2 regions of the Methylophaga sp. UBA2012 genome follow, and region 2 is predicted to be linked to the other one. Evidence: riboswitches for the same ligand, from Rfam matches in the RefSeq annotation. Region 2 holds a riboswitch; the other holds the start of a gene.

Region 1 (5,966 bases), on a different contig from region 2:
ATCAGTCAAACTGCGTTGGTCTTTCTAGACTGAAGCATTACTGAAATGAAAAGCCCCAACTGGAAACGGTTGGGGCTTTTTTGTTTTGGAGCTGGTGATTGCTTAGTGGTTTGTTAGAGACACGTTATCATCTATGAGGTCTGGCTTCTTGAGCATCCGTTTGCAATGAATGAGAAAAGAATGCTGAATCAGGGTATATTCAGAGTCATTCATTCTAATGGCTTTTATTGTCATGTGCATTCAATCCTTCCTACCGAACATATAAAAGTGATGTCGACGCACCATACTGTCTATCGTGATCAGCCTCTGTTTGATGCCTATGAACAGCAGGTGGCACAAGACTGGTTGCCCATTGAGATAATGCAATTATCTGCAGGACAGTACCGCGGACATTACCGTGAAATGGGCAATGATGATGTCCGAATCGTGCTTGAACAACAAAATCAGATTGTGCATAAACGTGCCATCATTGAGCAGGATTTTTGCACAGTGTCTTTTGCACGATCGGCGAACAATCAGGTGCGAGTGTCTGAGTACGATGGCTTTGAGAATTCATTATTTTTTCTGCCAGCCAATGTTGAAGTTGATATACAGGCAGGAGTTGATGTTGAGACGATCTATTTTCGATTTGAACAGTCGGCACTTCTAGAGTCAGCCAGAGCTATTAATCCACAGCATTGGGAAATGGCTGCTGAGTGCGTCATGCTGTTCAGTGAGGTGAACCGACAACCGTTAGAGGTTTTCACTGATTATCTATGTGAGTTATCAGCGATGGACTCGAATCATCTCTTACGTGAACAACAGAAAAACATGAACTCATCGGTAATGGAATATGTGTTACTAGCACTGGATTCATCCTTACTGCTTGATGGTCAGACCAGTGATGTTTTGTCACGCCGTCGGGCGACGATATCAGTACGACAAGCAATAAACTATATTCATGCCAAGCTGGAAAGTCATACTTGTCCGACGATTCTTGATATCTGTAAAGACTTGTATATCAGCCAGCGTAATCTGCAATATAACTTTAAAAAAGTGGTGGGGGTGACTCCCAATGCTTATTTGTATCGACTGAGATTAAACCGGGTTCGCTCTCAGCTTCTCTGTCCGGTCGATATCAGTGTAACAGTGACACAGGTGGCTAGTGAGTGGCATTTTTGGCATCTTGGCCGATTTTCCAATGACTATTTGCAACTCTTTGGTGAGTTACCTTCAACCACACTTCGCCGTGCCTTTAATTAAATTTACAGTTTGCGAAAATCGGATAGTGCGTAATCAAAACAAACACTAAGCTGTTTCTCGTTGTGTATTGATTCCAATACGCTATTTTTCTGCCAAACTCAGTGTGAACTGAGGACGGAAAGCTACAGGCCTTGAGGATGACAAGGTGGCTGGGTTGCTCTATACGAGAGATTAACGGATGAATACCTTTGTAAAACCTACACTTTTTCTAGTCACTGTATTAATGACTAGTTCAATCCTAAGTGTCGCGTATGCTCAAGACTTAAGCGGCATTAACACGGAAAGACTCTATCTTACTGACGATAATAATACGGTCAATAACGGCGATACGTTCCAGAATGATAATAATGTCACTACCTTAGAATCGAGTAAAATTACCATCGACCATACTGGCACGTTTATCAACAATAAGCATGCGTATATTACCGAGGGTAATACCATGAAAAATTTAGGAGTCCTTGATAATCGTACTGATGGGGTTTTGGCTGTCTGGGGAAGTTTATACAATCAAGGCGAAATGAATAATAATGGTTTTATTTCCATTAAATCGACAGGACTTTTTAATGCCGTCTCCCTGACAAATACCGGTGAGATAGAAAATGATGGGCAGCTCATCATGGCCGGTTCGGTGAATAACCAAGGCAAAATTATAAATAATAGTCAATTCACTAATAATAGTTTTGTGTTTACTAATACTGGTGAGATTACAAATAACGCGGATTTGAACAATAATTACCGTATTATAAACAAAGGCTTGATAACAAACTCCGGTGTTTTTTCGACCTCAAATACGCTGCGAAATTATAATGAAGTTATCAACAATAATGTCATGACGAATAGTGGTGATGTAACTATATATACGAAGGGAAGTGTCACCGGCGAGGGGAGCTACACACAAACCTCTGGTCAAACCATCAACAACGGCGTCATGACTCAAACCAGCGTGAATATTAAAGGCGGCAGCTTATCAGGCACTGGCACGATAAACAGCAACGTTACGGTCAATGGTTCAAGTTATGAGAACTATGCCAGTCTGACTGCGGGTAATTCGATTGGCACGATGATCATCAATGGTAATTACACGCAAGGCGAGTTTGGTTCGATGGTAGTGGAGTTTGATGAAACGCATTCTGATTTACTGGATGTGTCAGGTATCGCTTCGCTGGCCGGAGTGTTGAGCTTTGAGTTTATTGGTGATGATGTCACCGAAGGTACGTTTAACTTTTTAACGTTTGCCAGCATCGTTGGCAGTTTTGATAGTGTCATTCTGCCGAGCATTAGCGGCTTTAATTTTGAACTGGTGTTTGGTGATACCTTTGCTAATCTGGTGGTGAGTCAAGCTGTCAGTGCCGTGCCGGTTCCAGCCGCTTTATTTTTATTTGGGCCAGCATTATTAGGCTTTTTAGGTTTGCGACGTAAAGCGAATTTAGTCGCATAAATAGCTTAAAAACTATCTGCAAGTAACAAAGCCATCATGAAGTGCATGATGGCTTTTTTTATCTATTCGATTTCCAGATCAGAAGCCGAAATTTCCATTAATAATTCTGGCCAGTGCTCAGCCCAGCAGCAGTGATGAGTCATGCCAGTAATCACTCTGACCTCGGGTTGCCTGGAGTCAGGAAAATGCTGTTGATATGACTTGGCAACCGCCTCAGGCATGATCTTGTCTTCACTGCCAACAAAGTGGATTTGTGGAACATCAGTGAGTTTTTGCCATGCATCTGCCGGGTTAAGTGAGTCTGTTAATGCTGAAATATGCTGCATTTCTGTCCAGGCCGTTGTATCGATATTACCGGCCACGGTGACCAGCTGGTCGACATCATCTCGTTCAGCTGCCAATAAAGTAGCAATGGCGCCACCACCTGAGTAACCAATCAATCTTAATGATGAGGCCTGAAACTGATTTTTCAGTTCAGTGACGGCTTGGTTCATGGATTCCACAACCTCAGCTGAAAATCGAGCAGAGGTCCATACCTTTTTGTCACAGGTATCAGAGTTAATATACTGACAAGGACGAGCCAGGTAGACAGCTTGTTTATCTTGTACTGCAAGCTTGAGTACAAGTGGATCGATTGGGGTGGGATCAGAAGATATTTTTCGACGACTTAACCAAGCTAAGCCATCGCCTTCGATATAAATCGTTAAACGTTTTGATGGTTTGCTGTTTTTAGGAACAAAGCTTTGCAATTGGAATGAAGACGTGGTGAGGAGCTGTGATTGCCAACCATGGCTGTTAGCCAAGTGTAATGCGGTATCCGAGCGGTTTTGTGTCGTCGGTATCGAAGAACATGCCTGAAGCAGCAATAAAAAAGTGAAGCAAACAATATGTCGAGAATTCAAAACTGGCCTCTTTCTGACACTGAGATAGTGAGTGAGACACTAACATACCTAATTTAAAGGGTGACTGCTTTAACGAAGGTTTTAATATCCCCAAAATAATTTAGGGCCAGTGTACACACTCCATATCAAGTGTTTACACTGGCTCTAAACTCAGGCCTCTAAATAACACCCAAATTAGGCTGCTTTAGCACCTCTGAGACGTGAACGGCCAGCCCACATACCTACCAAGCCAAAAGCAAACAGAGGTAATGCTGCAGGCAATGGTACGGCACTTGGGTTAGAGAACTGGCTGGCAAGATACTCAGTAGAGAAGATGCCATCACCAAAACCCCATGATGAGAAGTTTTTGAACTTGCCTGATAGTAATTCGCCACTATCCACGCCTAATGACAGGTAGACAAGCGCATCAGAAATTTCAAATGACAAAATATCTGACAATTCGAAATCATTGAAGAAAATGCTGTTGATGCCTTCACCACCATCAAAGATGCCTGAGCTTAGCTGACCAGTAGTAGTGAGTCCTTCGACGATCACCATGTCATCACCGCTACCAAACATCACATCACCGATAATTTCACTGTTACCTGTCAGTGTGAGGCTGCTATTACCTTGATTGGGCGCAAAATGGATAGCTGTGCCTGAACGACCGACCAATGTACCACTGTTGGTGACGGTGACTTCAGAAGTACTTGCGTCATCCGAACCAATCGCATGAACGCCTTCGATATAACCTTCGTTGATGATGGTCAGTGGACCGGCTGTGCGAACATCACCTACATTCGGTTCGAAAAGTGGATCAATATCAATACCATTGCCCCCATTCAAAGGGTCACTTTCTGTACCGGTTGATACAATCACACCGGTAGCATGGTTGTGTACTTTGCCTTCGTCGATATCGATACCATCATCGGTGCCCAAAATCACACCGTAGTTATCTGCGGTACCGCTGGCAAATTGCACGCCGTCCTCATCGTCGGTGGCACCAGTGTTAGTCCAGGTTTTCGTCGCTGCGTTCCATGACAAACCATTCAGGACGATGGTGCCGTGATTTTCCAGGGTGAAGTCTTCGCGCGCTTCAATCACTTCTTCATTACCACGTAATGTCCCGTAGTTAATGACTGTTGTGCCTGCACCACGACTCTGAATAGCACGACCTTTTTCACTCTCGATCTGACCATAGTTGGTGATGTGTGCATTTTTCAGTTCGGTATCATCGTCTAATCTTACGGCTTGATTTTCAGCAAAGATTTTTCCAGTTTCTCGGTTAAGCAAAGTGAAATTATCGGCATCATCTTGAAGGCGTATACCACGATCACCACCAATAATGGTGCCAGAGTTATCGATAGTCAGGTCAGTGCCTTTAGCGCGAATAGCATCATCATCGCCACTTTCAATAAGACCGTAGTTAATGACTGATTGGTTTGAACCGTCCAGCTTTACAGGGCGATCGTTTTCATCGACAAGTTGAGCACCACTTTCAACAGTGATAGACAAATTATCACGGCTGTCATTAATGTTATTACTGTCTGCTGCATTACAAAGCAGTGTAGGGGAGTCAGCTGTGCCTCCGGCGACACAATCTTCTGCCAGCACGGGTGCGTTGTATAAAGCGGTTAATATCGAAGCAATCAGTAGTTTATGTGTATGTTTCACGTTAACTCCAAGTCAGGTAATAGAGATGACGCTCAAGATAATGATGGATTATGACAATGTGATGAATTTTCAAAATAATGTGAGGTATGCCACAAACAAACATGTTAGAAAATGCTAGGTAAACTCGAATAGGCGGGATGACCTGGGGCTTGGCTGTTCAGCTGTTTTCTACAAAGCAGATAAGCCCTGATTTTTGATGGTGTTAGCTTCAACCGCTGTTCTGACATTCAAAGCAGTTTGTTTCAACCGAAACATCCCGTAATATGTGGCTTTTGACGTGAAGGAATCCACATGCTGAAGATGGTTTACAGTAATGACAGCAGACAACTGGCTGCCTGGCTTGCTGAACAGCTTCAGTCCGCGCCGCTCAGTCCGTTTGAGCAGGAAAATATTATTGTGCAGAGTAATGAGCTGGCTCGTTGGCTATCATTATTTTTAGCCAATGAACAAGGCATTTCAGCCAATACGGAGTTTCCTTTTCCCTCTGCCTATATCTGGCGTTTATTTCGACAAATCTGGCCCGATATTCCTCTGCATTCACCTTATGCCAAAGCACCAATTAGCTGGCGTTTATTTGCCCTGTTGCCCGAGTTAGCTGATGAGCCGGAATTTACCGCGATTGCCGCTTATTTAGGTGAACAAACCGATGAATTAAAACGCTTTCAATTAGCCGAACGCCTGGCGGATACCTATGATCAGTACCTGATGTACCGACCAGACTGGATTGCAGA
Region 2 (5,966 bases):
AGTCTGCACGGTCTTGAATAATCAGGTGCTGTTCCTGCATTTGAAGTAGATTTCGGCAAGTGGTTCGGCATTCAATCTGATCTATTGGTCGGGTTAGGAATGCGGTAGTACCTGCTTCAAGAGCATCGTAGCGAACAGATTTTTCACTAACAACAGTGATCATCACAATAGGTACGGTCTGACAATGAGGCATGACGCGAATTTTTTGAATAAATTCCACACCATTCATATTCGGCATACGATAGTCGGTGACGATGAGATCCGGCTCATTATCGTTAAGCCATATTAGACCTTCTCCCGGACTACTTAACGACGTAACAACAATATTGTCAGCAATTTGTTGAATAATGCGTTCTAGAATTGTGCGCCCTGTAGATTGGTCATCAATGATCAATACGTGTTTTGATTTTTTCAGAATGCTTTGCCTCCTGGCTTTTGCATAGGGACTCTGAGTGATTAGTTTGTCTTCGCGAATCAAGATGGTTTACCTGATTATGTGGCACTTCTGACCGCGCATCCTGCAATAAAGCCACTAAAGACAGCTTACGAAACCTGTAGGCTGCTAGTTAAAAGTATCAAAATGCCTCAATTAAACTTGGCTTTCAGACTCTAAATCTAATCATTATGCGTATAACGTTTTTTTTAGTCTAGTCGATAGTCGTCCCTGTATTGCGAAATGTCAGGTTATATCTAAATTGACCGGTTAGAGGGTGATGAGCGAGTTTGATCGGTTTTATACCATGAAAGCGTAAACGGTCAACGCCTCCCCAGATGACGATATCACCATGCTCAAGTAAATGGTAATTAGGTGTTTCATTGCGTTTATTACTACCAAATTGAAATATGGCCGGTACGCCGAGAGAGACGGAAACAATAGGCTGAGTGAAGTCTTTTTCGTCCTTATCCTGGTGCAAGCCCATACCGACACCGGGAGTGTACTGATTGATAAGACAAGCATTAGGCTGGAAATGTTGAAACTCTACCAATGAGGCATTTTCTTCTGCCAGCGATTCAAATAACTCAGGCATGGATGGCCACGGCATATTTGTCAGTGGGTCGATAGCTGTATAACGGTATCCCTTGTTATCACTTACCCAGCCTAAGTCACCACAATTGGTCATTTTTGCTCCTACATAATATCCGCGCTTAGTCGACATTTGTCGAAAAGGGGAGAGTGCGCTTATCTGATTTATTTCAGTGAGCAAGTTTTCTGCAATCTGTTTTGCTACTCCTTTAAGAAGGTAGCTTTGCTCTGCAAGTTTGATAACCATGTCAGACATTGTATTTCAGTATACGTTTATAGCAGATTAATTAAGTTGATGAGTGTTGTTACCTGCGATTGGATAATGCGCTCATTGGATAAAAGCCGCCAATAAAAAATGCAGATTAACCATAGGCAATTAGTTAGATAACAGCTAGAATATTGTCATCGTCTTGGGGGAGTAGTCTACTCACCTACCGGTGTTTGAAGCTGTCAACATAATTGGACCCTCAAGGTCCATGGCAGTTTCGTACCAGCTTGCTGGTATTGACAAGACCTGAGACAAATAATGATTCCTCTTGGCGGGAGATCGTTGTTTGTCTTGGTATTGTTATCCCGCCGGAGTTTATTTAATGGATGCTTTCTTTACTTCTGTTCTCACGGTTTCGCTAGCGGAAATTGGTGATAAAACCCAGCTTTTATCTTTAATGCTAGCTGCACGTTTTAGCCATAAATCAGCCATCGTGGCTGGAATCCTTGTTGCTACACTCCTCAATCATGCTGCATCTGCCTGGCTGGGCACCTGGCTTGGACAATTTATTCTTGGTCCAACAGGTCAGTGGATACTGGGCTTGAGTTTTATTGCGATGGCCGCTTGGTTATTGATACCAGACAAGGAAGATGATGATGCGATTAAATATGCTAGATACGGGGCGTTTGTCGTTACCACCGTGTTATTTTTCATTGCTGAGATTGGTGATAAAACGCAAGTCGCTACGATTGCGCTTGCTGCAACCTACCAAAATATTTTTATGGTGACACTGGGCACGACAATTGGCATGTTATTAGCCAATGTTCCAGTAGTATACGCAGGAGAAGCCATGTTGAAAGTGATCCCTTTGAATGTGGCTAGATGGGCTGCTTCCCTAGTATTTGTTATTGTTGGTTTAACCATTATTCCATGGTAAACCCTGTGACAAGGGCACAATAAATATTATCGAGCCACACACCTGTGTGCGGCTCGATGGTTTATCACTAATAGTGTTAGTGAAGATTCGATAAATTTTCTACCACTTCCACGACTTTTTTTGCACCGCTTCTGATTTGGCTGATGGTATTCCCTGCGGTATTAGCAAACTCAACGCCTGATTCGACACCCGACATGCTTCCGGACATACTTTTTATGACGGAATCACTTTTAGACTGGATTTTATTAATCATGCTCGCTATTTCGGCCGTTGATTGTGAGGTCCGTGTCGCCAGTGAGCGAACTTCATCAGCCACAACAGCAAAACCACGCCCACTATCACCCGCTCTTGCAGCTTCTATTGCGGCATTTAAGGCGAGTAAGTTTGTTTGTTCAGTGATATCGCTGATCGTTTTAACGATAAATGATATTTGTGCGGTTTCTACACCTAGCTGTTCCAACTCGGTTGATGAATGACTGAATTGTTGTTTCAATTCTTCAAGTTTATCAATGGTTTTAAAAATAATATCTTCACCTGTCGAGGATAACTTTTCTGTCTCCAGTGATATTGTATAGGCTGTGTTAGCGGCCGCTTTTTCTTCCTCGGAACGGCGAACTTTTTCAGTAATGTCAGTGGCAAATTTAATGACTCGATAGGGCTTGCCATTACTATCGAATATAGGGTTATAGGTGGCTTCCAACCAAACAGCAGATTGATATTTATTTATCCGTTTAAAATTGTCTGCAATAAAACGTCCCTCATTCAATTGTTCCCAGAACTTGGCATATTCAGGACTTTTTACATAGTCTGAGTCACAAAAAATTCTATGGTGCTGTCCTTTCACTTCATCAAGCTTATATCCCATAAGGCTCAGAAAATTTTGATTGGCATTGGTGACACGACCTCCCATATCAAACTCTATGATAGCCATTGAACGATCGATTGCAGATAGCAAACTATCATTACTACGAGAATGTTCTACACGTTCGGTCACATCGTTAGCAATCTTAAAAATTTTAACGACACGGCCTTCACCATTTTTTATTGGGAAATAATTGGCTTCCAGCCATATATCATGGCCGTTTTTATGCTTGCGTAATACTTCCCCTGAAAAATACTCACCGTTCTTTAGATGCTTCCAAAAATCTTTATATCGGGAAGATTCAACTTCGGATTTATCGCATAACAGTTGATGATGCTGTCCTATCAGTTCAGAAGAGGAATAACCTGTTACCCGAGAAAAATTGTCGTTTACTGCGGTGATGATACCTTCAGGTGTGAACTCAATAATGGCCAGTGATGACTGCATGGCGCTGAAAATCTCCTGCAAGGGAGTGAGTTCGTTTTTTAATAACGCATTCTCGGTGATTAACTGCTTTGTTTTACCAAACATGTCTTTTTTTCGCCTCTTTGCAAATAGTGTGCAATTTAATTGTATGCATCTTATATCGGCAGTGAAAAGTAAAAGTTAACTGCTTTTATACGAAAGCATGATGTCTATCACGTTACTGGTAAGTTAATGATCTTAATGGGGGGCACTGACTTTTGCATTTCAAACACGGTGGGTGGATATGGGTAAATTGTGTTCTGCCGAGTGAGGATTAAGTTATTTTTCACTTATGCTGAAAACGTATCGAATTTTCCTCTATAAACATTGTGTTGAGGAAGAATGGAATGTCTTTTTTTTAATAAATTAGTACCAAAGTACAATGTAATTTTTAATTAATTAAGGCAAGTTAATAGTGCGCAACTGATTGTTGGTGGTTACCTGTTGCGAAATTAAATAGTTATATTATTATTTCATCGTGTTCAACACATTAACGCCAAACCTGATGTGAGTCAGGGACGGAAAGCCTACAGCTGTATATTGAAGTCTTGACAGGGCTGGGTTGCAAAATTATTGGGATATGGGACATGTATAAAAAATTTTTTGCAACAACCCTTGCTCTGTCAGCATCGATGTTAACGATATCGGCTCATGCTGCAAATATTGGCTGGACAGACTGGACAAAAACAAGTCAAAAAACTGCATCTGGAACCATGGCGTTTGGTAGTGACAATGTCAGTGTTGGTTTTAGCTCAAGTTCTGATGCTTATTTCATAGAATCGGGAGCGACAGATAATTGGTGGGGTAATGCCTACACCAAGGGGACGGTTAGCAATCTTCCATCATCACGTGAAATTATCGGTTTGAGTACCGGTGGTACAGTAGAAATAAAATTTTCAGAAACAGTGCTGAATCCTTACATTGCCCTTGTCAGCTGGAACGCAAATAATGTTGATTTTGGTGATACAAAAATTAAATTTGATAGTACTGGTTTAGGGAAGTACGGTTCGGGATCACCCACCCTGTATTCTGACGGTACTGGATTTACTACCTCTAATTTTGCCGAGCTACATGGAGTGATTATTCTTGAAGGGTTATTTGACTCGTTCAGTTTTACTCATACAAGTGAAGGCTGGCATGGCTTTACCGTAGGTGCCGCAGGCATCGCGCCTGTGTCGGAAGTGCCTATTCCAGCGGCTGCATTTATGTTTGCTCCGGCTTTGCTTGGTTTTATGGGACTTCGCCGTAAAGCCAAACAAGCTGCATAATCAATCAATAGATACTGGCGTTTCATAAAAAAAAGCCGTTACAAAATGTAACGGCTTTTTTTGTCACTGATTGTCTCACCATGACAAGCTGGTTATCGAACATATATTGCCTAACTCCATATAGTCTTCTTAATCTGAACTTAATTAGAGATATGTTGACGTGAGTTAATATTCTCTTTGAACATTTTTTTGACTCAATTTTTACTATGAATTTAAAGTCAATTTTTTAAAAAAATCATACTTAAGGATGATTTTTTTTCTAATTCAATTTAAGTAACCTGTTAACAACAGAATATAAGTGTTCATCTGTTACTCGCCATAGCAAGTTAACTTTAATTTATTAATTTTGTTCAACATATTATCGCCAAACCTGATGTGAGTCAGGGACGGAAAACCTACAGCTGTGCATTAGTGGCATCAGGGCTGGGCTGCATTAGATGGAAATTTCTTATGAAAAAAAAATTGTGGATGCTATTAAGCCTCGTTTTATTGACACTATCCCACAACTCTTGGGCTGCAACTGTTGTTAAAGCTAATTTTATTGCCGGATGGGCCCCCACGGGGAGTCCTGAAGTTATTAAGTTTAAAGGGAGTTTTGTTGGCGAAGATCTGAATGAGGACGGGAAGTTATCTTTTGGTGAATTTTCTGTTTTTAATGCGGAGACTCCGAATGATGACGGTACCATTACTTTCTATACTTTATCAGACCTGTTTGATACGGGGGATATTAATATTGGTACGCAAAAATGGTTGGCTAATGGTATAAGTTGGGTTGGAAGTGAGCAGTTAGCTTATATAACTTGGGACCCTTCGGATGACGTGCGACAATCAGTAAATCTCAACATTTCAAGCTTTCCGGGTGTAGTTCACTTTACTTCTTTCGAGGTTTCAGCTGTTCCACTTCCTCCAGCAGCCTTGCTATTTGCTCCTGCGCTACTTGGTTTTATGGGCTTACGTCGCAAAGTAAAACTTGCTGTCTAGTTAATTTCAGTATTTCAAACGTTTAAAGCCGTCATAGAGTGACGGCTTTTTTGTTTGTATCGTTACCGTTTAACCGCCGATCCTATGACGATTAATCAACAAACAATATTCAGTCTTCGAGCTTAATGCTTATCGCTGTTATAATGCCTGACCAATGTCCCCGTAGCTCAGCAGGATAGAGCGTCCCCCTCCTAAGGGGAAGGTCGCAGGTTCGACTCCTG

Evidence for each region. A riboswitch is a leader RNA that binds a small molecule or an ion and turns the genes downstream of it on or off. The one in region 2 is predicted to bind cyclic di-GMP.
Region 1: it holds a riboswitch for cyclic di-GMP, as region 2 does, so the genes downstream of both, B2248_RS14210 (hypothetical protein) here and B2248_RS03620 (hypothetical protein) in region 2, are expected to answer to the same signal.

The regions. Positions count from the first base shown of each region.
Region 1 is NZ_DDCG01000019.1:223,831-229,796, forward strand. Features, by position in the region: gene B2248_RS14200 (autotransporter domain-containing protein) at 1-28, shown strand, start outside; gene B2248_RS14205 (helix-turn-helix domain-containing protein) at 181-1,242, shown strand; cyclic di-GMP riboswitch class I at 1,324-1,404, shown strand; gene B2248_RS14210 (hypothetical protein) at 1,421-2,680, shown strand; gene B2248_RS14215 (alpha/beta fold hydrolase) at 2,743-3,582, opposite strand; gene B2248_RS14220 (hypothetical protein) at 3,757-5,235, opposite strand; gene recC (exodeoxyribonuclease V subunit gamma) at 5,527-5,966, shown strand, end outside.
Region 2 is NZ_DDCG01000003.1:87,875-93,840, reverse strand. Features, by position in the region: gene B2248_RS03640 (HD domain-containing phosphohydrolase) at 1-478, opposite strand, end outside; gene alkB (DNA oxidative demethylase AlkB) at 648-1,280, opposite strand; gene B2248_RS03630 (TMEM165/GDT1 family protein) at 1,615-2,169, shown strand; gene B2248_RS03625 (methyl-accepting chemotaxis protein) at 2,246-3,562, opposite strand; cyclic di-GMP riboswitch class I at 3,982-4,066, shown strand; gene B2248_RS03620 (hypothetical protein) at 4,084-4,764, shown strand; cyclic di-GMP riboswitch class I at 5,118-5,200, shown strand; gene B2248_RS03615 (hypothetical protein) at 5,215-5,745, shown strand; tRNA gene B2248_RS03610 (tRNA-Arg) at 5,902-5,966, shown strand, end outside.